Linked DNA regions of Prosthecobacter debontii. Each later gene encodes a partner of the first gene's protein in a complex. Links are inferred from orthologs where the notes say so. Each region holds a gene or a part of one and is shown in the gene's direction. Other genes may lie near its edges. The genes, in order: trpE and B5D61_RS01720.

Region 1 (11,844 bases):
GCCGCAATCCTGTAGCCGATGCCCAATTGACTTTGGAGTATGGCGGAAAGGCCGAAACCTTTGTGCTGCCTGCGCTTAATCCAGGTGGTGATCATGCTGTTAAATTCACCATCGACACGTCCTTGAAGCCTGAACGCTACCGTCTGCGAGCCTCCCTTCGTTCGGGTGAAACGGTGATCGAGCAGGGACTGGAATGTGAGATCGTGGCACGTCCCGCCCCGCAGATGCCCGTGATCATGTGGGGAGCCGATGGGTCTGAGATGGAGCGTCTCAAGCAAATCGGATTCACTCATTATATAGGCATCTCCAACCCAGATTTCGAAAAGCTCTGGGAAACACGAACCGACAAACGTAACATTCCACCGCCGAGTTCCGCCGAGAGCCTTGCGGCCAAATCCCAAGAACTCGATGCCGCTCTCGCGAAGGGATTGAAGTTGGTGGCCAGCGTCTCTCCAAGTCGATGGCTGGAGAATAAAACGGAACTGCTGCGTGTGGATCGTGCCGGTAAACCCTACCCCCGCAAAGACATCTGCGCCTCACTCCCGGAACTGCCCGGGTTCTATGAGAACGTGGGCCGCAGTCTCTCACGAGCTTATGGCCAGCATCCCGCCTTCGATGCGGCCTTAGTGGATACCGAAGTGCGTGATGCCTCTCAGCCCTCGTTCAATGAAATCGATCGCACCAATTATCGCACCTTCGCTGGCGCAGAGATTCCTGACGCAGTCATCGCAAGAAATGGGGTCGAATGGAAAAAGCTGAAGGACTTTCCTGCAGATCGCGTGATCTCCGATGAGTATCCTCTGCTGAAATACTATCGTTGGTTTTGGACCGTCGGCGATGGTTGGAACAACCTGCATAGCGCCCTGCATCAAGGCTTGAAAAACTCCGCTCGGCCCGGCTTCTGGACCTTTTTCGACCCGGCCGTGCGTCAGCCGAGCATCAGCGGTGCTGGGGGCAGTGTGGATGTACTTTCGCACTGGACCTACACCTACCCGGATCCACAGCGCATCGGCCTTTGCACCGATCAACTCATAGCCATGAGTGAAGCCACCGGCAGACGCCAGCGTGTGATGAAGATGACGCAGCTCATCTGGTATCGCAGCCAAACCGCACCTATCCGCAAAGCACAGCCTGATGATGTCATTGCCTGGGATGATCACGATCCCGATGCCGCCTACATCACCATCGCTCCCATGCATCTCAAAGAGGCGCTTTGGACCAAGCTGTCTCGGCCTATCCAAGGCATCATGTATCACGGCTGGCAGTCGCTGGTGCCCACGGATAGCACGGGCTCCTATCGCTATACCAACCCCAATACGGTGCATGTGCTGACGGAGCTGCTTCACGACATCGTGCAGCCCCTCGGCCCCACGCTCCTGCGCCTCACCGATGAACGTGCGGAGGTCGCTCTGCTGGAAAGCTTCACTTCGCAGATGTTCGCTCGCCGAGGTGGCTATGGTAATAACATGGGCTGGTCTGCGGATGTGTGGATGGCGCTCCAGCACGCGCATATCCGCACCGATGTCATGTATGAAGAGACCCTCCTCAAAAAAGGCCTCAGCGGGAGAAAGATCCTGATCATGCCTGATTGTGACGTGCTCAGTGAAAGCGTGGTCCAACGCATTCAGGAATGGCAGAAGCGTGGTGGTAAAATCATCGCCGATGAAAACCTCTGTCCAGGCCTCCAAGCGGACATCCCCCTAACCAGCTTTAGACGTGTCAAAAAGGCAGCCGAAGATAAAGCCAAGTTGCTCGCTCTGGCCGAGACTCTTGGACCCCAAGTCGCCTCGCTCGGTCATACCCCCAAGGTCACGGCGGATAGCCCTGAAGTGATCCTCCGCACACGTCTTTATGGCGATGCCACCTATCTCTTTGTGATCAATGACAAGCGAGAGGCTGGAACCTATGTCGGTCAAAACGGGTTGGTGCTCGAAAATGGTTTACCGACGACCGCCAACATCACGCTGACTCAGGACAACGCCAGCATCTATGAATTGAGCCGCAGTGAGCTCATCATTCCTCAACGAGATGCTGAAGGACATCTGAAATGGAAGGTGGAGCTCGGACCGTGTGATGGGCGTCTCTACATGATCCTTCCCAAGCCTCTGCTGCAACTCCGCTGCGACGTGCCCGCCACAGCCAAGCCCGGACAAACCGCCGCGCTGAAAATCCAACTCACCAGCACCCAAGAGGCGGTCCTCAAAGCGGCCGTGCCCGTGGAGATTGAGATCCGCGATGCCAATGGCAAACGCGCTGAAGGCAGCGGCTTCTACACCGTCGAAAACGGCCTGCTGGAACTGCCTCTGGAGATCGCCCACAATGACGATCCCGGAAGTTGGGAAGTGCGTGTGCGTGAACGGGCCTCGGGAATGAGTGTGGTGAAGTGGATGAGCGTGGGATTGTAAAGGCGAGGTGACGTGGCCTGCTACTCTCTTAACCGCCTGTAAGACAAAGGATATCGGCACTCCTTGTGAGTGGGAGACCCTCGTCCGAGAAATACCTCGTCTCTCTGTAGGAGTAGTTAGAGATAGTCTGGGCTCTAAGAATGTGGCAAGGAAGTTGCTTGAGACATGATTTGAGGGACGCACCAGTGCGTTCAGCAACGATTGCCTTCACCCATGACGAACATGCTCTACCTTAGCCGCTCCTTTGTTGAAATTGGTCCCTTCTCTGCAGAAGAACTTTCCAGCTTCTTCGTGCGTGGCGTTCTCAAAGATACAGATTACGTCCGCGCCGAGTCCGCCGATGAATGGCTTCACGTGAATGACTGGGTGGCCAGCCTCACCCCAGCCGCCCCGGTAGCCGAGGCACCTGCACCTGCCGCCGCCGCGAAAAAGGCCCCCGCGAAGAAAGCCGCTGCGAAAACGGCAGCTAAAAAAGCTCCGGCGAAAAAAGCCGCCAAGAAAAGCGCCTGATCCCTGGAGATTTCGATCATCTTCTTGATGGAAGTGTCCGCGCCTCGCTAGAACGGGGCGCATGTCCTTTCTCTCCCGCGCCGCAACCATCGCCGGGCCGGGATTCTCCCGGTGGCTCGTCCCGCCTGCGGCCATCGCCGTGCACATGTGCATCGGCCAAGTTTACAGCTTCAGCGTCTTCAATAAGCCGCTGAGCGCCGAGCTGGGTGTGCCTGTCTCCAGTGTGAATTGGGCTTATCAAATCGCCCTCGTCATGCTGGGGCTTTCTGCCGCGTTCTTCGGCAAGTGGGTGGAGCGCTCAGGCCCACGCAAGACCATGGTGGTGAGCTGCCTATGCTTCTGTGGCGGTCTGTTTCTCGCGGCCTTCGGCGTGCAAATGAAGTCGCTGGCTTTACTGCACTTGGGTTATGGGGTCGTCGGTGGCATCGGGCTGGGTTTGGGCTACATCGCGCCGGTTTCCACGCTCGTGAAGTGGTTTCCAGATCGCCCCGGCATGGCGACAGGCATGGCCATCATGGGCTTCGGAGGTGGGGCATTGATCGGAAGCCCGCTCGGGCAGGAGCTGATGAAGCACTTTGCCTCCGATGCCGATACGGGAGCCTTCTCCGCCCTGCTCACCATGGCGGCGATCTATGCCGCGTTCATGATCGCAGGAGCCCTCATCGTGCGTGTGCCTGCGGCGGATTGGAAGCCTGAGGGATGGGTGCCGAAAACTCAGACCAACAGCATGGTCACCAGTGCCAGTGTGTCCGTGGATACCGCTTGGAAGACGCCTCAATTCTGGCTGCTCTGGACCGTGCTGTGCATGAATGTGAGCGCAGGCATCGGCATCCTGGGACGCGCTGCGGATATGTGTCAGGACATGTTTGGCGTCAGTGCCGCCATCGGTGCAGGCTTCACCGGGCTGCTGAGCATCTTCAATATGGGCGGTCGTTTCCTCTGGTCCTCCACCTCAGACCTCACCGGGCGGAAGATGATCTACAGCATCTATTTCCTGCTCGGCACGGTATTGTATGCCCTATTGCCCTGGACGCAGGAGACCCAAAACCGCACGTTCTTCGTCATCTTCACGGCGGTGATCATCAGCATGTATGGAGGCGGCTTTGCCACCATTCCCGCGTATCTCAAAGACCTCTTTGGCACCTATCAAGTCGGCGCCATCCACGGCCGCCTCATCACCGCCTGGAGCATGGCCGCCGTGATTGGCCCCACTCTCATCAATGGCTTTTATGACCAACGTGTCGCCGCCGGTGTGCCCAAAGCCCAGGCGTATAACAACACCTTCTACCTCATGTGCGGCCTGCTGATGATCGGCCTCATCGCCAATCTCCTCGTGCGTCCGGTGCATCCGAAACACCATGTGAAATGACAGTCATCGGTCATCATTCATTGGTCATCATTCATTGGTCATTGGTATCTCGTTTCGATCCGCCCGCGTCCCACTGAACATTGTTTACTGAATACCGCTCATCTTATGAAAGCCGTCCTCATCTGGCTCATCGTTATCCTGCCTCTGTCCTGGGGGGTCACCCGGTCCGTGCAGAAATCTCTGCCGCTGTTTGGCATCGAAAGCTCAGCGGGAGCCAAGTGATTTGCTTTCGGGCGGCCTGAGCCTGCCCTGGAAAGCGCATGCCCGGCTATTCTGGCAGTTTTCCAGCCAGGAGCCTCAGCTTCGCCATCCCACGCCTTGCCACGAGGCCAGATTGCGTCCATCATGCGCGCCCTTTTGCCGTCATGTCCGCTCCGCATCTCCAGCCTGACCTCGCCACCTTTCGCAGCCTCGCGCAGAAGGGTAACCTCGTGCCGGTGGTGGCGGAACTGACAGCCGACTACGAAACGCCGCTCTCGGCTTTCCAAAAGATCCATGACGGACGCTGCGGGTTCCTGCTGGAATCGGCCGAACTCACCCAGCACTCGGGACGCTACAGCCTGCTCGGCAGTTCTCCGCGCATGATCTTCACCGCTCGGGGTAAGGAGATTGAGATCGAAGAGCGGGGCAAAACCCGCACCTTCACCACGACCACCGACCCCCTGGAAGAGCTGAAAAAGCTCATGGCTCCGTTCCAGCCTCTGGAGTCGCACCCCATCCCGGTTTTCCACGGCGGGGCCGTCGGATATCTGGCCTATGACATGGTGCGTTTCTTTGAGCCCACGCTTTCTCCACCGCCGAAGGATGAGCTGGGTCTGCCGGAGATGGTTTACATGATCACGGATACGGTTGTCATCTTCGATCACCGCACCCGCAAGATGTCCCTGGTGGCCAATGTGCACACCGATGAGCATGCGGATCTGGAGACGGCCTATGCCTGGGCTCAGGCGCAGATCGCCACGCTGATCGAAAAGCTCTCGCAGCCTCTGGCCGTAAAGCCGCTGCAAACCATCGCCCCGGTTAGCAACGATCAACTGCCGCCGCCCGTCAGCAACACCACCCAGGCTGAATACGAAGGCATGGTGCTGAAGATGAAAGAATACATCGGCGCAGGAGACATCTTCCAGGGCGTGCCTTCACAACGCTTCGAGACGGACTACAGCGGCACGCCGATGGATCTCTACCGGGCACTCCGGCACGTGAATCCCTCCCCTTACATGTTCTGCCTCCAGTTCCCGCAGGGCTTCTCCCTGGTGGGCAGCTCGCCCGAGGTGCATGTGAAATGCCTGAATGGCCGCATTGATATCCGCCCCATCGCTGGCACCCGCTGGAGGGGGCAAACCAAGGCGGAAGATGATGCCCTGGCGGATGAACTGCTCAACGATCCCAAGGAGCGTGCTGAGCACATCATGCTCGTGGACCTGGCCCGCAACGATGTGGGCCGCGTGGCTGAATACGGCACCGTCAAGGTCAGCGACCTCATGATCATCGAGCGCTATAGCCACGTCATGCACATCGTCAGCAACGTGGACGGGCAGCTCAGCCCTGACAAAGATGCCTATGACGTCATGCGTGCTACCTTCCCGGCAGGCACCGTCAGCGGAAGCCCCAAGGTGCGTGCCATGGAGATCATCAATGAAGTGGAGAAGAGCAAACGGAATGCCTATGCCGGTGCCGTGGGTTACTTCGGCTTCGATGGTAACCTGGACTCCTGCATCGCCCTGCGCACCTGCGTGCTGAAGGACGGGAAAGCCTATGTGCAAGCCGGAGCCGGTGTCGTTGCCGATTCCGACCCCACCTACGAATACCGCGAGACGGTGAACAAGGCCACCGGCATGCTCCGCGCCATCGAGTGGGCACGTCAGCTCGGGGCCTAGAGCCTAGCATGCGGGCGCTCCTGCCCGCCATGTGGCGATAGCCTGACCTGAGAAGGAGCGGCCAAGAGTGGCCGCCTCACTTAACTTGCTATTTAGCCTAACTAAAAGGGCTTTAAGGTAGGCTTTTTCGTGCAACAGAAACGTCAGCGTTGATCGCATGCAAAAGCGGAACGCCAAAAGCATGACTGCCACCCATGTCTCTCGGCTCTCGTGCACTTCCTCATTGGCTCATTCTCCTCGTGGTGACGCTGGCGCTTTACCTGCCCGGCACCGGCACCATTCCGCTGACGGATCGTGATGAGCCGCGTTTTGCCCGAGCTACCGTGGAGATGATGGAGCGCGGCACCTGGCTGGTGCCCTATTTCAATGGAGAATACCGGTTTGATAAACCTCCACTCACCTACTGGTGGATGCGTCTGCACCATGAGTTGGGCGGTATCAATGAAGGGATGGCACGGCTGCACAGTGTCGTGGCCGTGTGGCTCACGGCCTGGATCATCGCCAGCCTCGGCACTCGCTTGCATGACCGCCGGGCAGGGCTGCTATCGGGCATCGTCTGGCTGACCACGCTCCAGGTGCTGGTGCATGGGCGGCTCTGTGTGGCGGACATGCCTCTGCTGCTGTGCCTCACGCTGATGGGGCGGGCGCTGGTGGAACTCTTATGGTTGAGTCCTGAACCCAAGAGACCTTGGGGCCGATGGTTTTGGGTGCTGTATATCGCGCTTGGCATGGGCTTTCTCGCCAAAGGTCCGCTCGCATGGCTGGTGCCTGCCGTGGCGCTCGGGCTCGCGCGCTGGTGGGGGCGTGAGAAATTACCCTGGCGGCATCTGCAATGTCTGTCGGGGTTGGCCTTGGCCCTCCTCATTGTGGCGGCCTGGGGCATTCCGGCGTTGATCGAGACTCATGGGCTGTTCTGGAAGGTGGGGATGGGAGAGCATGTGGTGAAACGTGGCACGGAAGTGCTCAATGGCCGCCGTTTCATCCCCCTCATCTATTACCCTCTGACCTCACTCATCAGCCTCTTTCCCTGGGTCGGCCTGGCCTGGCCGGTGTGGCGCTTCACTCGTTCACGGTGGCGTCCGGTAACAGCGTTTTTGCTGGGCTGGTTGGCCGCTCCGTATGTCATTTTTTCATTCTATGCCACTCAACTCCCTCACTATGTGATGCCCGCTTTTCCTGCGGCGGCTCTGCTGGTGGGGGCTTGGCTGGCGAGCACGCGTGAGACCTTCGGCGAAGGCTTCCGGTTGCCCCGTCTGCATCTGGTTCTGGTGGTGTTGCTCGGCCTCATCGGCCTGGGGCTGGCCGGAGTCAGCCGCACGGCATCCGGCCTCCTGAGCCCGGTTCTTCTCTGGGCAGGGATTCTGTTCGTCGTGCTAGCCTTTGCAGGGGCACGCCTGCCTCATTGGGTGGTGCAGCCGCGTGTGTGGATCGGGCCCACACTCGCGCTGATGATGTTTGGCTTCACCCTGGAGCGCCTAGCGCACTCTCTACGGGAAGGCAACGCCACCCTTCAGGCCCAGGCGGCGCTGGATTCAGCCACGGATGACATCGCCGCTACCGCTTGCTTGGGGTGGGATTACACCGAGCCCAGTCTGGTGTTTTACACCGGTCGCACGTGGGAGTTCACTGGCAAGCTGGAGCGAGTTGAGCGCTTTTTAAACGAGCATCCGCAAGCCTGCGTGGTGGCTCTGAGCCAGGAGTGGACGCTGGAGGGTTGGCTAAAAGCCCGATGGTCGGGTTCGACGACTGTTCTCCCCACCCGGGATGCCTCTGCCAAGGTGGAGGCCCTGCTCATCCGCCACCCAGGACTCCAGGTGAAGAAGGTCAGCGGCCTGAATGCAGCCCGGATGAGTTGGGTGCAGCTTCAAGTGCTGGTGCAGCCGCCCAAACCGGTTACGCCTTGATCGGGATGACCTCCGCTTGCGCGGGTCGGCTGGACTTCAGGGCTGCATACTTCTGCAAGCGCAGACTGCGATGCCGACGCATCCGCCGAGCCAGCAGCCCCAGCGGTATGCCATAGAGTGTCGCCAGCAGGATGGATAGCCAGATGTCCGTGGGATGGTGGGCATTGTTCTGCATGCGTGACCACGCGATGCCGCCCGCGACCATGACCAGAGGCACTCCGGCCGGTGGGAAGGCCACAGCGACGGGGAGGCTGCCCCCAAAGGCGGTGGCGGTGTGCCCGCTCGGGCAGGCGTGGAGCTGGGATTGCAGCGAGGGGCCATAAAAACCCGGTGCCACTTTGGCACAGGGACGAGCCCGACCCAGCATCACCCGGCAGAGATTGGCCGTGCCGCCAGTGAATGTGGCCCCCAAAATCGAGGCGACGACAACGAGCCGCAAAAACCGGGACCGCAGCAGCAGCGACATGGAGAACAGCCCCAGCAGCACGAGCAGATTGAACCCCAGGAAATCTCCCCAATGGCTCAAGGCCTTGGCGGTGTGATAGACCCAACCTTTCTGCCTGCGAAAGACAGACAGCGTCTCCAGACAGGCCTGATCGAGAGGGCTGATGAGAGCCACGCAGATCAACACCCCCAGCGCGATTCCCGACAGCGCCAAAACCCGGTTTCGGGAGATCATGTGCACCATCTCCAGACTGAGCACCCGGGCATCTCGCCAGAGCTGGAGCACCCGACCCAGAGGACGGATGATCAGGTGATACCGAAACACCTGCCAGAGATGACGACGCTGGGCAGGCAGAGTGAGATGACCAAGGGTCTGGGAGAGAGAGCTGAGGACCATGGGGAGCTGGTCAGGCATCCTGCATGATCCCGAAACAGGCCGCGAGGGCCATCGCGAAACAAGATCGTCGCTCGACGGGCACGCCAGCTCGCACCGTCCCCTGTCATGAGACCAAACGCAGCCTCATCACACTGCGCTACTCCAAGGGAACTGCGCTGCGGATCTGATTGGCAATGCCAAGGAAGGCCATGGAGGCCGTGGACTCGGTCACGTCTTCGAGAGCGATCGGGTGGCCTTCGTCACCGGCCTCACGCACGCTCATCTCGATGGGGATCTGACCGAGTAGCGGCACCTGCAGGCGCTTGGCCTCGTGTTCACCGCCGCCTTTGCCAAAGATGTGATACGACTTGCCGTTATCCGGGCAGAGGAAGTAGCTCATGTTCTCGATGATACCGAGGATGGGCACGTTCACTTTCTGGAACATGGACACCGCCTTGCGGGCATCGATCAAGGCCACTTCCTGAGGCGTGGTGACGATCACCGCGCCATCCAGGGCCACGGTCTGTACGATGGTGAGCTGGATGTCTCCGGTGCCCGGTGGCAGGTCCAGGACGAGGTAGTCCAGGTGATCCCAGGCGCACTGGCGGAGGAACTGCTGGGTGTAGCGGGTGGCGATGGGGCCACGCACGATGACCGGGGCATCATCCTCCAGCAGGAAACCCATGCTCATGAGCTGCAAGCCATAGCGCTCGATCGGCACGATCTGCTGCTCCTCATTCTGGTAAGGACGTTCATCCGTGCCAAACATGTGAGCAATGCTGGGGCCGTAGAGATCACAGTCACACAGGCCGACGCGGGCTCCGGTCTTAGCCAGGGCCACGGCGAGGTTGGAGGCCACCGTGCTCTTGCCCACGCCGCCCTTGCCAGAGCCGACGGCGATGATGCGCTTCACCCCAGGGATGGAGGACTTGGGCAGTTTGTCCGGGGTGTTGGTGACCGGGTTGGGCGGTTCCTTGATGTCAAAGTTCAATCGTGCCTCGGTCACTCCGGGCAGCTTTTGCAGCACGTCCATGGCTTGCTCATGGATGAGGCGGGGAATGTTAGGGTCCCGGGTGGCCACGGAGATCTCCACGGTCACTTGGCCGCCCTCGATCACAATGTCTTTGACGAGGCCAAAGGAGATGATGTCGCGGCTGAAGCCGGGATAGCGGACTTGGGCCAGGGCCTGGCGGATAGCAGAGTCAGTGAGCATGTCGGGGGTTGGGATACGCTTTCGCTAGCGGACTGGCGACAAAACTCAAGCGGCCTTTCACCGGGAATGCGCTGATGATTTTATCACATCCGTCCTTCCTGCTGGCGACGTTTTATTTAAGACAACCCAAACTCCCAAGGAGAAGGCGCAGACTGGTAACGGTTTGCGCTTTCTCACTTTAGAGGATGAGGTGGTGAAGTGGTCCGCACACTCCGTGTGCGGGTTACCACGTGGAAGTCCGAGTTAGGCCCTTCCATAACCACATCCCGAAGTTTTTGAAATCGACGGCTCGGATGTCAGAGATAAAGCTTCCGTTTTGGCCTGCCTACTGGCATTCCGCATACGGAGTGGGCGGGCCACGTGGCACCGCCTCACTTTCATCCCTCACTCGAACAAATCGGGATACAGACGCTGAGCGATGGCACGGCTGCGCTCCAGGATCATCTTCGGGCAGCCCAGGTGGCGGCAATCTTCGACGATCTTGGCACACTCCGCCGCATTCAGCCGCCGGATGGCGTGCTTCACACGGGAGATCTGGCCTGCGGAGACACTGAGTTCATCCAAACCGAGTCCGAGGAGCAGAGGCAGCACCTCCACATCTGCCGCCATCTCACCGCAAATGCAGACGCGGATGCCCGCACGCCGGGCGGCCTCCACCGTCAGCCCGATCAGGCGCAGCACCGCCGGGTGAGTGGGGCTGTAGAGATCTGCCACACGCTCATTCAGCCGGTCCACGGCCAGGGTGTATTGCACCAGATCATTGGTGCCGAGGCTGAAGAAATCCACCTCCGCAGCGATGAGGTCTGCCGTCAGGGCTGCACTGGGGATCTCGATCATGGCGCCGATGTCCACCTGCTTCGGTGGCGGATAGCCTTCTTCGCTCAATTCTTGGGCACACTCGGCCAGCAGTTCCTTCGCCGCCCGCACCTCACCCACGTCACAGACCATGGGGAACATGATGCCGATGGGGCCATGCGCGGCGGCCCGCAGCAGGGCACGCAATTGACGGCGGAACATCTGCTTCCGACCTAAAGAGACACGGATGCCACGCCAGCCCAGGAAAGGATTCGGCTCCTCTTCCGCGCCAATCTGGTCATCCACTTTATCGCCGCCGATGTCGAGCGTGCGGAAGGTGACATGACCGGGAGCGATGGCCTTCACCGCACGGGTGTAAGATTCTGCCAGCCAGTCTTCCGTGCCGGCGGGGTCCTCCATATAGAGGAACTCCGTGCGGAACAGGCCCACATGCGCCGCACCGCTATCCCGGATATCCCCCATCTCCTCCACAAACTCCGCATTGGCACACACCTGCACCTTGAAGCCATCGGTGGTGACGGCGGGCTGGTGGCGGGTGGCATGCAGCGCATCCTCCAGTTTCTCCGCCTGCTGCTCACGAGAGCGATACTTTGAAAGCGTCGCCGGGGTGGGGTTCAGGATCACCAGGCCCTCATTGCCATCCAGCAGCACGGGGTCGCCCGAATGCAGGTCTTCCGCAATGCCATGCATGCGCACCACCGCAGGGAGACCTAGCGAGCGGGCGATGATGGCCGCGTGGGAATTTCCACTCCCCATCTCGATGGCAAAACCGAGCACCTTGCTGCGGTCCAGCTGCACCGTGTCTGAGGGGGTGAGATCATGCGCCACGATGATGACCGGATCATCGAACATCGGGTGCTGGAGCAGTTCCCCACGCAGGTGCCGCATGACACGCTGAGTGATGTCCTTGATGTCTAAAAACCGCTCCCG
Region 2 (11,590 bases), on another replicon or contig:
GTGATCAATCACCTTCTGAACTCGGGTTATGCCGTATGGATTCACGGATTCGATTTTTTCAATCCCGCGATGGACCATCATTATTATGAGCAGGGAAGAGTCACACTTGCCAGAAACGGCCACCAACCGTTGAAAGAGGCGGCGTGGTTTTTAGATCGGATCAGGAAGGGCATGATCTCCATCTGGCATCCGGCTGGAGTCGATTTGCCTGAGATTGGAAGCCTTTCCCAACTGGGGCTTTTTTTGGGAAGAATGGGATTGAAGGGAAAAGGTGTTTTATTGAATGCAAATCACGACCTTCTAGAGCATACGCTGACTCATTATTCTCCTTTGTCTGTTTTGAGTGTGTTTGAAAACAATGTTTATAAAACCATTCATTTGTTAGAGCGTGAGCTTCGTCAAGAGCTCGTTTCCGCAACTCAGGTGAATGCAGCTTGCTTCACCGACCAAGATTTGGATTTTGTCTTTTTTGGTCATCTCAACAATCACCGATCTGAATTGACATCTTGGTTACCCAAGCTGAGTCACGCAGGGATACTGTCAGGGCGAGTTGTTGGAGAGCGTAGCGAATCGGATTTGCATTCAATTTCGGTGGATCTCGACATGCGATTGAGATTTATCCAGGACAATCCGACGGATCTATGGTTCATGTTCCGCGATCATTGAGTCATGATGAAGCTCCGGTAACTCAGAGGGTGGCTATCTGACAAATTAGATCACAGGCTTCACCGACTCAGGCCATTCCCGATACCATGACTTCCATCCAGTCGAAATGGGTAACTCGGTGCGGTTCCAGCTAAAAGGTCCCTCCCTTGTCTCGAGGTAAACTCCCCGATTGAAAGGAATGGGTCTGTCGTCAAATCCATTGCTAATAAATTTGAACTCTGACGTTACATCGTCCGTGGAGCCATTCATCTGAGTAGATAATCTGTGGCGTAGCCTTCCCCTGTGAATCATGGCGGTATAACTGCTCCCTGGAGTCCCTGCGAACTGCTCCGAACGCTGCAGGACTAAATTACAGATGAGACCGAAAGTGGTTTCATCTGTGAATGGAAGATTGGAAAATCCGTCTGAATGGTTTTTCACAATGAACTCGTCCAAGAAGATGTGGTTGGGAAATGAATCCAAAATCTCGCTGAAAAACAAAGTATTTTCAGGTTCATCGGTAGATATGACAAGAAACTCCTCTGGCTTAAAAATAGACTGCAGGGTATCGATGATGTCCCTCTTATATTTTTCTTCCGATCTGGGCTGGAACCCTCGAAAGTCGGTCAAGCGGACATGAATAGCACAGAATGTTTTCAAGGATTGGGCGATCTTATCCGCAAGGTCATTGTAAGGATCCTTCATTTTTATGTGTTCCATTACGGAATGGAACCCAGATGGTGGATCAAAAAAAACCGGGAATAATAACCTAGGTTCACATTTCCTAAGTGAAATATTTCACTCTTCGGATCAACCAGCCATGTCCGTTCTTCTGAAAAATTCTCCAATAGTTTCTTGCGTTCAGGCTCCTCGAAATCCATCAGCGGACAGAAAACAGATTCGTGTAGGTGCGCCGCACAATCGGTTGTTTCCAGATGTTTGCCAGCAGTAGTCGTTTTAAATTCCGATAGTATCATGCACGGAACAGGTACATGATCAACCAAGTCTAGGATGTTAGGCCTTACTGTATTATTGATTATATTTCTCCGGCTTTCAGGGATAAATTCATACCTGCCGCCCCGGCAATAAGTAGGATGTTGATTGGGGCCAGCTGTGCCGTAATAGATAAGGATTCGCTTAGTTACCCAGGCTATCCCGACTGCAAGTTCCAAAGACATCAGATCGTTGTTGAATCCAGACTCGAATCCCTTGTAAAGTAAATATCTTTCTGGCATGAAGTTATTTGTTTAAATTTGGCCTGAATGTATGATGTTTTCCGCAGAAGCGGCGAGGATGATTGTAACTTGATTTCAAGAATAAATTTATAGCATTGTTAATTTTGATGAAACTGCCCCCTCGGCTGCAAAATGTGATCCAATGGAAAGAAACCGTGTTCGTAGAAAATGACTTTTTTCTGACTATTCTGAATTCTACGATAGGGTTTCACCGGGGTGTGTTTTAAAACTGGTTTCTGAGGGATAAAGAGTAGATGCCGAGGAGAGCACCGGCCATGTAGGAAGCGGCGGTTTTGCGTCGCGAGTGACAAGACGCCGGCTCGATATTTTAGATGCAAACGCATCTCTGGAACGATCCAACCCCAATTCCTCCCAGGGAATGGAGGCTGTCGAAAAAGAATAAGGCGACGCCCTGAGATAGACCGCTTGGCTTACAAGACTTGCCGTCGATGTAAAAGCGGGCATAATACCCGCTGGATTCATGACGGCATTGATGCTGAGTTTTTGGGTGCACCACGTGTTGGGGACGGTTTTGCAGTCTTCCTCACGAAGTGTTTTTAACTGGTGTATAAACACTTCAAAAGCCGCTTGTGCCGCTCGTGCATCCCTTGTAAATCACAGCAAAAGCGCCCGTAGCTCAGTGGATTAGAGCACCGGATTTCTAATCCGATGGTCGTTGGTTCGAATCCAACCGGGCGTGCTTTGTGGGATTTTCACGTTCGTTAGCGTTCACCACCTAGCCCAGGCCCAGTGGAGGCCGGAGAGGGTGATGAGGGCGAGGGCGGGCTGACGCACGCGTGGATGATACCAGGTGCGCTGCCACCAGGGGCTGAAGAGTAGGACGAGGGCGAGGATGAGGGTGAGCTGGCCGAGCTCGACGCCGAGATTGAACCCGAAGAGGGCGGAGAGGGGGCTGCGCCGGATGTTCTCAGCCTGGACGAGGCTGTGAGCGAAGGCGAGGCCGTGGATGCCGCCAAAGGCGAGGATCATGAGCGGGCGCCAGCGCTGGAGCAGGGCGGGGCGCAGACCCTCCAGCCCGAGCAGGGCGATGCTGAGGCCGACGCCGAGCTCGACCCAATGCACGGGGATGTGCAGACCGGTGAAGACGACGAGGCCGAGTACGAAGGAGTGCGCGGCGGTGAAGAGCGTGGTCTGGAGGAGCAGGGTGGGGAGTTCCCGGGAGAGGAAGAAGAGGCCGAGGATGAAGGCCATGTGATCCAGCCCCTCCGGCAGGATGTGGCGGAAGCCGGTGAGGGTTTCATCGGCGAAGGTGCGGAGGTCAAAGCTGCTGGCCAGCAGCGGGAGCACGTCCTGCAGGCCCAGGAGGAGCAGCAAGGGTAGGAGGAGACCGGTGTGGAGGCTTTTCAGCATGCGGCGGGGGAAAGAACGGACGCGGCTATAAACGCGCCAGCAGGAGTGTGTCTGCGAATTTTTTGCGTTGCTGAGGATAAGACTTCAGCCTAGTTGAGACATGTCGCATCGCATCCACGATTTGCCCGAGGAGGACCGTCCACGTGAACGTCTGTTGAGACTGGGGGCCGGGGTCCTGACGGATGCGGAATTGCTGGCGATCTTCATCAATACGGGCACGAAAGGGGAAAATGCGATTCAGGTGGCGCAGCGTCTACTGCGGGAGGTGGGCACCCTGAGGCAGCTCTCGCGCACGAGCCCGGCGGAGCTGGCGGCAAGTCGGGCGCTGGGTCCGGCAAAGGCGGCTCATTTAGCGGCGGCGTTTGAGCTGGGGAAACGAGCGGAGCGGGAGTGGGTGAAGGAGACGCCGCTGAATGCCCCGGAACTGATCTACCGGTATCTGGCGGCGGAGATGCAGTGCCTGGGGCATGAATCGGTACGGGTGCTGCTGGTGAATACTCGGCTGCATCTGCTGCGGGATGAGGAGGTCTTCCGTGGCAGTGTGAATGAGAGTGTGGCTCACCCCCGTGAGATCCTGCAGCGGGCGATTGTCCATAAGGCCTATGGGTTTGCCATCGCTCACAATCATCCCTCAGGGGATCCTCGACCCAGTGAGGCGGATAAGGTCTTCACGAAGAAGCTGCGGGAAGGCGCGGAGATCCTGGGCCTCACCTTCCTGGATCACCTCATCATCGGTCTGCCAGCAGAGGGCAGGGGACAGCCGTATTTCAGCTTTCGGGAGAGCGGGATGCTGTGAGGGGAGGTAGTTGTCGAGGTAACGTATACCCTGGGGAAAGGAGGCTCTCAATCTGAGGCCGCCCCTTGCAATTCCAGGGGATGCGCGGATGGTTTCAGCAAAGCCATGCTGCTGATCATCGACAACTACGACTCCTTTACCTACAACCTCGTCCAGTATTTCGGGGAGATGGGGGCGACCATGCAGATCCATCGCAATGATCAGATCACGCTGGAGGAGATTGCCAAGCTAAAGCCGGATCACATCTGCGTGTCTCCCGGCCCCTGCACGCCAAAGGAGGCGGGGATCAGTTGTGATGTGATCAAGACCTTTGGCCAGAGCACGCCGATCCTCGGGGTGTGTCTGGGGCACCAGAGCATCGGCCATGTTTTCGGCGGCGATGTGGTGCGCGCGGGGCGTCTCATGCATGGGAAGACCTCGGTGATTCGGCATCAGGGCCAGTCGGTCTTTAAAGATCTGCCGCAGCCTTTCACCGCCACGCGGTATCACTCGCTGCTGGTGAAGCGGGACACGCTGCCGAAGTGCCTGGAGATCACAGCTGTGGCAGACGATGATGAGAGTGAGATCATGGGCCTGAAGCATAAGGAACTGCCCATTCATGGCGTGCAGTTTCACCCCGAGTCCATCCTGACTCAGGAGGGGAAGAAGCTCCTGAAGAACTTCCTGGAGATGTAGCCATCTTTGGAGGTTGAGGTGGGGCCTGTGGATGGGGCCAATGCGATATCCATGAGAGCGATGTGACGACGTGACATGCTATGACTTACCTCCTCACTTTCCTGGCAGGTTTCATCTGCGGCACCGCCACGTGGCTGCTGTATATGGCTTTCCGTTTCGTGATGGGGGTGAAGGCGGCTCAGCGTGAGATTGCCGAACATGCCGGGGACCTGAATGGGCCTAAGGATCAGGAGGCGCTGCAAGCGGTGGAGGCATGTAAAAACCGTCTCCGCTGGCAGAAGCGGGTGAACCCGGAGTGGCTGCCGCCGCTGGTGGATGAGGTGCCGCAGCTCGTGCGGGAGATCGCGCGGATCTACTACCCGCAGCATCCAGAACCGCTGCTGGCACCGGGACTGAGCCAGTTTAGCAGGGCGGTGCATCTGGCGGCGCTGGACCTGTCCAATTTCCTGCAAAACCGCTCCATCGGTCGTCTCGTGGATGTCAGCGCCAGCACGGCGGTGAAGACCTGGGAGATGACGCATAAGATCGCCAATCATGAGGCCGTGCAGACGGCTGGGAAGTGGTATAAGCGCCTGCTGCCCGTATGGCAGGTGCTCAAATACAAGTCCCCGATGGTGTGGGCGGGTGTGGCGGTCTCCAACGTGGCCGCACGCACGCTCCAGCCGGCCATCATTGATATCCTGGCGCGCCGGACGATGGACCTCTACAGCGGCCGCATCGGGCGCAGTCAGGCCGCGCCGCCGATCCAGCCGGTGGAAGAGGTGTGAGGGGGGGAATCGGCGGAGAGTGGGAAACTCCGAACTTGGCGGATTTCAGGGATCCCTTATTTTTCGCCCTCTTTAAAATCACGGTGGTTATAGTTTTTATATTGCGGATTCTTAAAATAATCCGTATAATTTACTAACTCCATAATTACCATCATGAACACAACCCGCCTGCTCCGTTGTTCGGTGGCTCTTTCGGTGACCGCCGCGTCACTTTCCCTTTCGTCCTGTGCACTTTCCCCCTTGGAGGCGATTGGTTGGGCCAGCCCGCAGCCGAAAGAAGGTGCCCCTTTGCAGCCCGGCGTGCGCTATGAAGTGCGCAAGGCCTTGGCGGCAGGGGTACCCTTCCGCCCCAAAGAGATGAAGCGCTACTACTTCGTCATGGAACAGCCGCGCCCACCCCTGCTGGCGGCGACCCAGAAGCCGGGTAGCTACATGAATGTGCGGACCACGGCCTACTGTCATGATGAGGCGGACCATCTGGCCTACGGCATGAAAACGGCCCTCGGCACGCCGTTGCAGTTTGGCAGCATCCGCAGTGCAGCGGCGGATTGGTCCCGCTACCCGGTTGGCACTCGGTTCCGCATCGCGGGTCAGCCCGATGTGGTGTATGAGGTGGATGACTATGGCAGTGCGCTGGTAGGCACGGGCACGATCGATCTTTATAAGCCTAACCAAAACATGATGGATGACTGGGGCGTGCGGCATGTGGACATCGAGGTCCTGCATTGGGGATCCTATGCCCGCAGCATGGAGATCATGCGGGATCGCATCCGCTGGCCGCATGTGCGACACATGGTGGAGGATATCCAGGCCAAGGTTTATCAAGCCACCTTGCAGAGTCTGAAAACTCCTATGACAGCATCCTTATAATTGGTTAGGAAGGGAATCACCCTCAATGCTTGGACAAGCCGCTCTCAGGAGCGGCTTTTTGATTTTTAGATTGTGCGAACTGCATGATTTTTCCTGGTGCTTTGCAAGGAAGCAGCCGTTTAAGCACTCAACGTTAATTCTGTGGGTGAGTTTAAATCGTTGGTTGTCAGTAGTTTAGGGTGTTCGGAAACGGTGGCACTGCCTCTGCGAAAGAGTGTCTCGCACCTTACCCGCTATGATCAGCACCGATCCAAGTACTCCCAACCTGCACCTTCGCGTCATTTCTGCGGCCATCGTTTTATTAGCGATGACAGCAGCTGTGAGCGGAGTTGCCGGGAGTGCGTCGGTGTTGGTTTGGGTGGTGGCGCTGATCGCCCTGACTGTGTTCGGGGCGAGCTTTTATCTGAAATCTTAACGTCCATCCCTTCCTTTTTACCATGACTCCCACACCCCGCACTGAAGCAGTCCTGCATGATACGGCCAATGACTTCCGCGCTCTCGGCGCTGCCGTGAAGCAAGATCTGAACAACCTCCGCGAGGAGGCCCGCACTCGTATCGATGGCTGCACCCATAAGGTGGTGCAGGACGCGAATCAGAACCTGGATCGTCTGCGCAATTTTGCCCAGGAAAACCCTCTGCGTGCGCTCGCTTATGCCGCGCTGGGCGGAGTCTTCGTGGGGCTTTACATGCGTCGCTGATCTCAGCGCAATCCTCTTTTCAACGTAACCTCCAACTAACAAATATTATGTTATACACCGTCGCTGTCATTCTTCTCGTCCTCTGGCTGTTGGGTCTCGTCACCAGCTACACCCTCAGCGGATTCATCCACATTCTGCTGGTGCTGGCCGTGGTCAGTATCCTTGTCCGTCTCATCCAGGGACGTCGTCCGATTTGATCGGCCTAACAGATTTTATTTCGTCCGTTCAATCCTTCAACATTCAACTCCTCTACTTCCATGAGCCTGCTTTTTAAACGCAAACCCTTGAATACCACCGAGCGCTTTCAGCACAGTCTGCGCACCATCTCCGATGAAGCCAAAGGCATCCTTGATAGCCTCGGCCAAGATTCCCAGGCCTACACGGGCCAGATCAAAGAACGCCTCTCCGGCATCGCCGATTATGCTGGTGAAGCCAGCCATGAGATCGAGCGTCAGATTCGTCGTAATGCTTCGCAATTGAATAAGGTCGTGCACAATCGGCCCTATGAATTCCTGGGGGTCGCCGTCGGCGTAGGCCTGCTGTTTGGCTTATTGCTCTCCAGCGGCAGCAGCAGCCAGCGTCGTTGATCTCCACCCGCCAGACCCGTCTCGCACGTCGTCTGGAACTCTACCCCCATGGAAGCGCTTCAGCTTCATCTGATCCCTCTGATCCGGCTCGCCACGGTGGCTCTCACCGTGGCGATGCTATGGTGGGGTCGAGAGTTTCTCATGCCGCTGGCCATGGCGGCACTTTTGACCTTTCTTTTGACGCCGGTTGTTTCGTTCTTCAAACACCGGCTTCGATTCAGTTGCACGCTGGCGGTGATTACGGTCACCTTGCTTTCGTTCTCCTTTCTAGGCAGCGTGTTTTGGGCACTGGGCTTGCAATTACGAGACCTCGCGGAGGAACTGCCGAGCTACCGCACCACCATCCAGCAGCGGATTTCCAGCCTGCGTGAGGTGGGGAATAACCGCGTATTGGAGCGCTTGTCCGATCTCGCCCGAGATGTCTCGGGACAGGCTAGCCAGCCGGACCCTGGAGTTAGCAGCGCGCCTGCGGAGCCCCCCGTTTTTATCGAGCGTTCGACCAACAAGCTTCAGGAGACGGTCATGTCAGCCGGGGCGCTGCTGGCGGATAGTTTGGGCACAGCGGCGGTGGTGGTGGTCTTTGTCATCTTCATGCTGCTGCGCCAGCAGGATTTACGAAACCGGGTGATCCATCTGGTAGGCTACAGCCGCCTCACCACCACCACCCGGGCGCTGGATGAAGCTGCCTCTCGAGTGAGCCGGTATCTGCTCATGCAGACGCTGATCAATACGGTCTATGGTCTGATGCTCGGTTTGGGTTTTTGGCTCATCGGGCTGCCTTACGTCGTGTTATGGGGGGCCTTAGCTGCCATTTTTCGGTTCGTGCCTTACATCGGTCCCTGGATTGCGGCGATCTTGCCCACGGCGCTCAGCTTGGTGGTCTTTGATGGCTGGACGCAACCCTTGTTCGTCATCACTCTCATCGCCTCGCTGGAGCTGCTTACCAATATGATCCTGGAGCCGATGCTATATGGACACAGTGCTGGAGTGTCAGACATCGCTTTGCTGATCGCCATCCTTTTCTGGACTTGGGTGTGGGGCTCTGTCGGGCTGCTTTTGGCCACGCCTCTGACGGTGTGTTTGGTGGTGTTTTGCAAATACATTCCCGAGATGCACTTTGTGGAGGTGCTCATGGGGGAAAAGCCCCAGGTCCAACCCTCCCTCTTGGTCTTTCAGCGGCTCTTGGTGGGGGATGTGGAAGAGGCGGAGAGCTTTGTGCAGAACTCTGTCCGTGAGCGGGGAGCCGAGCCGACGATCGATCAGGTGCTGCTCCCAGCGGCCGTGCAGGTGAGGCGAGAAATGCTGGCGGGCAGGCTGAATCGGGAGGAGACAGAATCGATCCTCGGCACCTTGTCGGAGTTAGCGGATGAAGCTGAGCCGAATGGGGAGGACCTCCTTGAGCCTCCACCCTCTGAAACCCGTCCTCTATTGCTCTGCCGGAGCTTTGACGCCTCCGCAGACGCCATCGCGCTACGTTGGCTGGAGCGCCGCCTCGCCCCTGGGTTTTTGAAGTGGGAGTCCATTCCGAAATCGGCCCTCGTCTCAGAAGTGATTGAGCAGGTGGAGCGCCTGCAGCCGCGCCTCGTCTGCATCAGCGCCGTGCCTCCCGGAGTGAGCAGTCAGGCCCAGATCCTGTGCAAACGCCTCCGCCATCGCTTCCCTGAGCTGCAGATCCTGCTAGCCCGATGGGGCGGACAGACGGCGGAAAGCACTTTAGAAACCGGTGCCTCCTGGGTGGTCACGACCACTGAAGCGGCCCGGGAGCGCCTCACCGAGGCCCTGCGGCTGGACCGCCCTGTCGCGAATGAAGAGGATGGCGGAAAAACTAAAAAAAATGAGGCCTCATTCGTCGCGTCACGACGATATGGCTTGTGATGACTTTACCCGTCGGGCAAATCACCCGACACCCTCGTTTCATGAGAACCTACACCTGTGTTTGCGGTCAGCCCGTTTTCTTTAACAATAGCGTCTGCATCTCCTGCGGTCGGGCCGTGGGTTTTGATCCTCAGACACTCGAGATGAGGTCTATGAATCTGACTCCAGAGGGCACATTGGAGGATGCCGTGGTCATCCCCATGCCGAAGAAACGCGGACTCTTCCGCCGCACGCCAAAGCCCCCTGCGGCCCCCCGTTTCCGCTACTGTGCCAACCTCAACGTTTGCGCCTGCAACTGGCTCATCCCACTGGAAACGGACCCGACCGTGACCCTCTGCGCCGGCTGCACCACCACGAGGGTGATCCCTGATCTCTCCAAACCGGAAAACCCAGAGCGCTGGATCAAGCTCGAAACGGCCAAGCGGCGGCTGCTTTACACGCTCCTGGATCTGAAGCTGTGGGGACCGCAGGCGCGCTTGCAGCCGCCCTTCCCCCTGGTTTTCGACTTTCTAGAGGATGTGCCTGGCCAGCCGCCAGTGCTGACCGGCCACCAAAATGGGGTCATTACCCTGAATGTGATGGAGGCCGATGATGATGTGCGGGAGCGGAATCGCCTGCAGATGAAGGAGCCGTATCGTTCCTTGCTCGGGCACTTCCGCCATGAGTCAGGCCACTATTACTGGGACATGCTCATTCGCGACGGCCTCTGGCTCACGGAGTTTCGCACGCTCTTCGGGGATGATACCCAGGATTATTCAGCGGCTCTCCAGCGCAATTACGCGGAGGGCGCCCCTCTAGGTTGGGAGACTGGCCATATCAGCTCCTATGCCGCCTGTCATCCCTGGGAAGATTGGGCAGAAACCTGGGCACACTGGCTGCATATGCGTGACACGCTGGAGACGGCCGAGGCGGCTCAATGCCAGAGTAACATCCCGCGCCCGAAGATCGACACCTCCATCCTATGTGGTGAGGGCCAGACCCCCACGCCAGAGATGCAGGCGTTTGGCGAGCGTATGGGCCGCTGGGTCGCTCTCACGACCCTCGTGAATGAACTCACGCGCAGCATGGGCCAGCCAGATGCTTATCCCTTTGTGTGTAGCGGTGAAGTCTTGAAAAAGCTCTACTTCATCGATCGCGTGGTCGGCGCTTTGTGAGCAGAGACGGGGGCTAAACACGGAAAAACGGGCGTTATGCAGTTCCAGATCGGGGATGCTATGTCTTCTTGCGCCTTTACATTGAGCGCTATTGCAGACTGCAAGTCGGGTATGTTAATGTATCGTGCATAAAGCCTGAAAAACCTAAGATCAAAGATGGAGCGAGAGAGTGTAAGGCTCTGGTTATCAATGGGTTAAGATGTCGTGAAGGGCCTTGGCAGGGGCTCTGCACTAGAGGGAGGAGTGAAGGCTGCAAAGCCTCTGTGTTTGACTTCCAAAACTCATACCCCCTTCCACCCATGAAAACCATTCAAGATTCCCCTGCTGTCACTTCCGCTTCCCAAGACGAAACCATCGCTCAAAAACTGGCCCTGTTTGTTTTCGTCTTTGGAATGCTGATTCTGACCACTTCTTTCCTCAGCAGTTGCAATACCACCCGAGGCCTGGGCCGCGATGTCCAGAAAGTGGGCAATACCATCGAACGAGGTGCCGACCGCGTGCAGGCCAACATGCCATGAGCCCACGGCTCTGACCTCCTCTCAATGATAACAACCCCTCTTCCCCCGATCTCCTCATGAGTGCCAACTTGACCCCAATCATGTCCATCGTCGCCGGTATCTGCGTGCTGATCTTTCCCCAGCTCCTGAACTACGTGGTGGCCATTTATCTCATTCTCACAGGCATCCTTGCCCTGATGAAATGATCAGCCCCCTTCAACCACTTCCCCCTATGACTCCTGTTCAACAACGCATCCAGACGGCTTTCGGCGCGATTCTCGCCCTCCTGGTCGGTCTTACACTCACGCTTGTCAGCTGCCGCGACAAAACGGTGAGCCTGAACCCAGATCCCTCCATGAGTGAGAAGATCAGCGATAAAATCGATGATGCTCTCGACCGCCGCCCAGGCGAAAAAGTGCT

The links.
Region 2: the proteins of trpE (region 1) and B5D61_RS01720 are in contact, whole or in part, in a solved structure (PDB 8RP0), measured with the Escherichia coli proteins. The link is inferred for Prosthecobacter debontii from one-to-one orthologs.

Annotation. Positions count from the first base shown.
Region 1 is NZ_FUYE01000020.1:91,919-103,762, reverse strand. What follows is about bases 3,914-6,905. They hold trpE (anthranilate synthase component I), read left to right. Parts: upstream 3,914-4,649; coding sequence 4,650-6,161; downstream 6,162-6,905. Other genes in these bases: B5D61_RS22105 (ArnT family glycosyltransferase), read left to right, coding at 6,356-6,905; B5D61_RS27240 (MFS transporter small subunit), read left to right, coding at 4,390-4,506; B5D61_RS22115 (L-lactate MFS transporter), read left to right, coding at 3,914-4,284. Also shown: B5D61_RS22125 (LamG-like jellyroll fold domain-containing protein), read left to right, coding at 1-2,405; B5D61_RS22120 (GYF domain-containing protein), read left to right, coding at 2,619-2,915; more of B5D61_RS22115, read left to right, coding at 2,977-3,913; more of B5D61_RS22105, read left to right, coding at 6,906-8,065; B5D61_RS22100 (phosphatase PAP2 family protein), read right to left, coding at 8,055-8,906; B5D61_RS22095 (Mrp/NBP35 family ATP-binding protein), read right to left, coding at 9,043-10,098; ptsP (phosphoenolpyruvate--protein phosphotransferase), read right to left, coding at 10,483-11,844. UniProt on the Escherichia coli protein: Part of a heterodimeric complex that catalyzes the two-step biosynthesis of 4-amino-4-deoxychorismate (ADC), a precursor of p-aminobenzoate (PABA) and tetrahydrofolate.
Region 2 is NZ_FUYE01000001.1:409,219-420,808, forward strand. Bases 3,200-5,937 are described here. They hold B5D61_RS01720 (anthranilate synthase component II), read left to right. Parts: upstream 3,200-4,152; coding sequence 4,153-4,722; downstream 4,723-5,937. Other genes in these bases: B5D61_RS01710 (HupE/UreJ family protein), read right to left, coding at 3,200-3,251; radC (RadC family protein), read left to right, coding at 3,352-4,047; B5D61_RS01725 (hypothetical protein), read left to right, coding at 4,803-5,489; B5D61_RS01730 (RlpA-like double-psi beta-barrel domain-containing protein), read left to right, coding at 5,643-5,937. In the rest of the region: B5D61_RS01690 (hypothetical protein), read left to right, coding at 70-666; B5D61_RS01695 (O-fucosyltransferase family protein), read right to left, coding at 712-1,365; B5D61_RS01700 (hypothetical protein), read right to left, coding at 1,365-1,880; more of B5D61_RS01710, read right to left, coding at 2,610-3,199; more of B5D61_RS01730, read left to right, coding at 5,938-6,359; B5D61_RS01735 (hypothetical protein), read left to right, coding at 6,595-6,774; B5D61_RS01740 (hypothetical protein), read left to right, coding at 6,797-7,057; B5D61_RS25560 (lmo0937 family membrane protein), read left to right, coding at 7,105-7,254; B5D61_RS01745 (DUF883 family protein), read left to right, coding at 7,315-7,644; B5D61_RS01750 (AI-2E family transporter), read left to right, coding at 7,693-9,519; B5D61_RS01755 (zinc-binding metallopeptidase family protein), read left to right, coding at 9,561-10,673; B5D61_RS27035 (entericidin A/B family lipoprotein), read left to right, coding at 10,973-11,191; B5D61_RS01765 (DUF3096 domain-containing protein), read left to right, coding at 11,248-11,376; B5D61_RS01770 (hypothetical protein), read left to right, coding at 11,403-11,590. UniProt on the Escherichia coli protein: Part of a heterodimeric complex that catalyzes the two-step biosynthesis of 4-amino-4-deoxychorismate (ADC), a precursor of p-aminobenzoate (PABA) and tetrahydrofolate.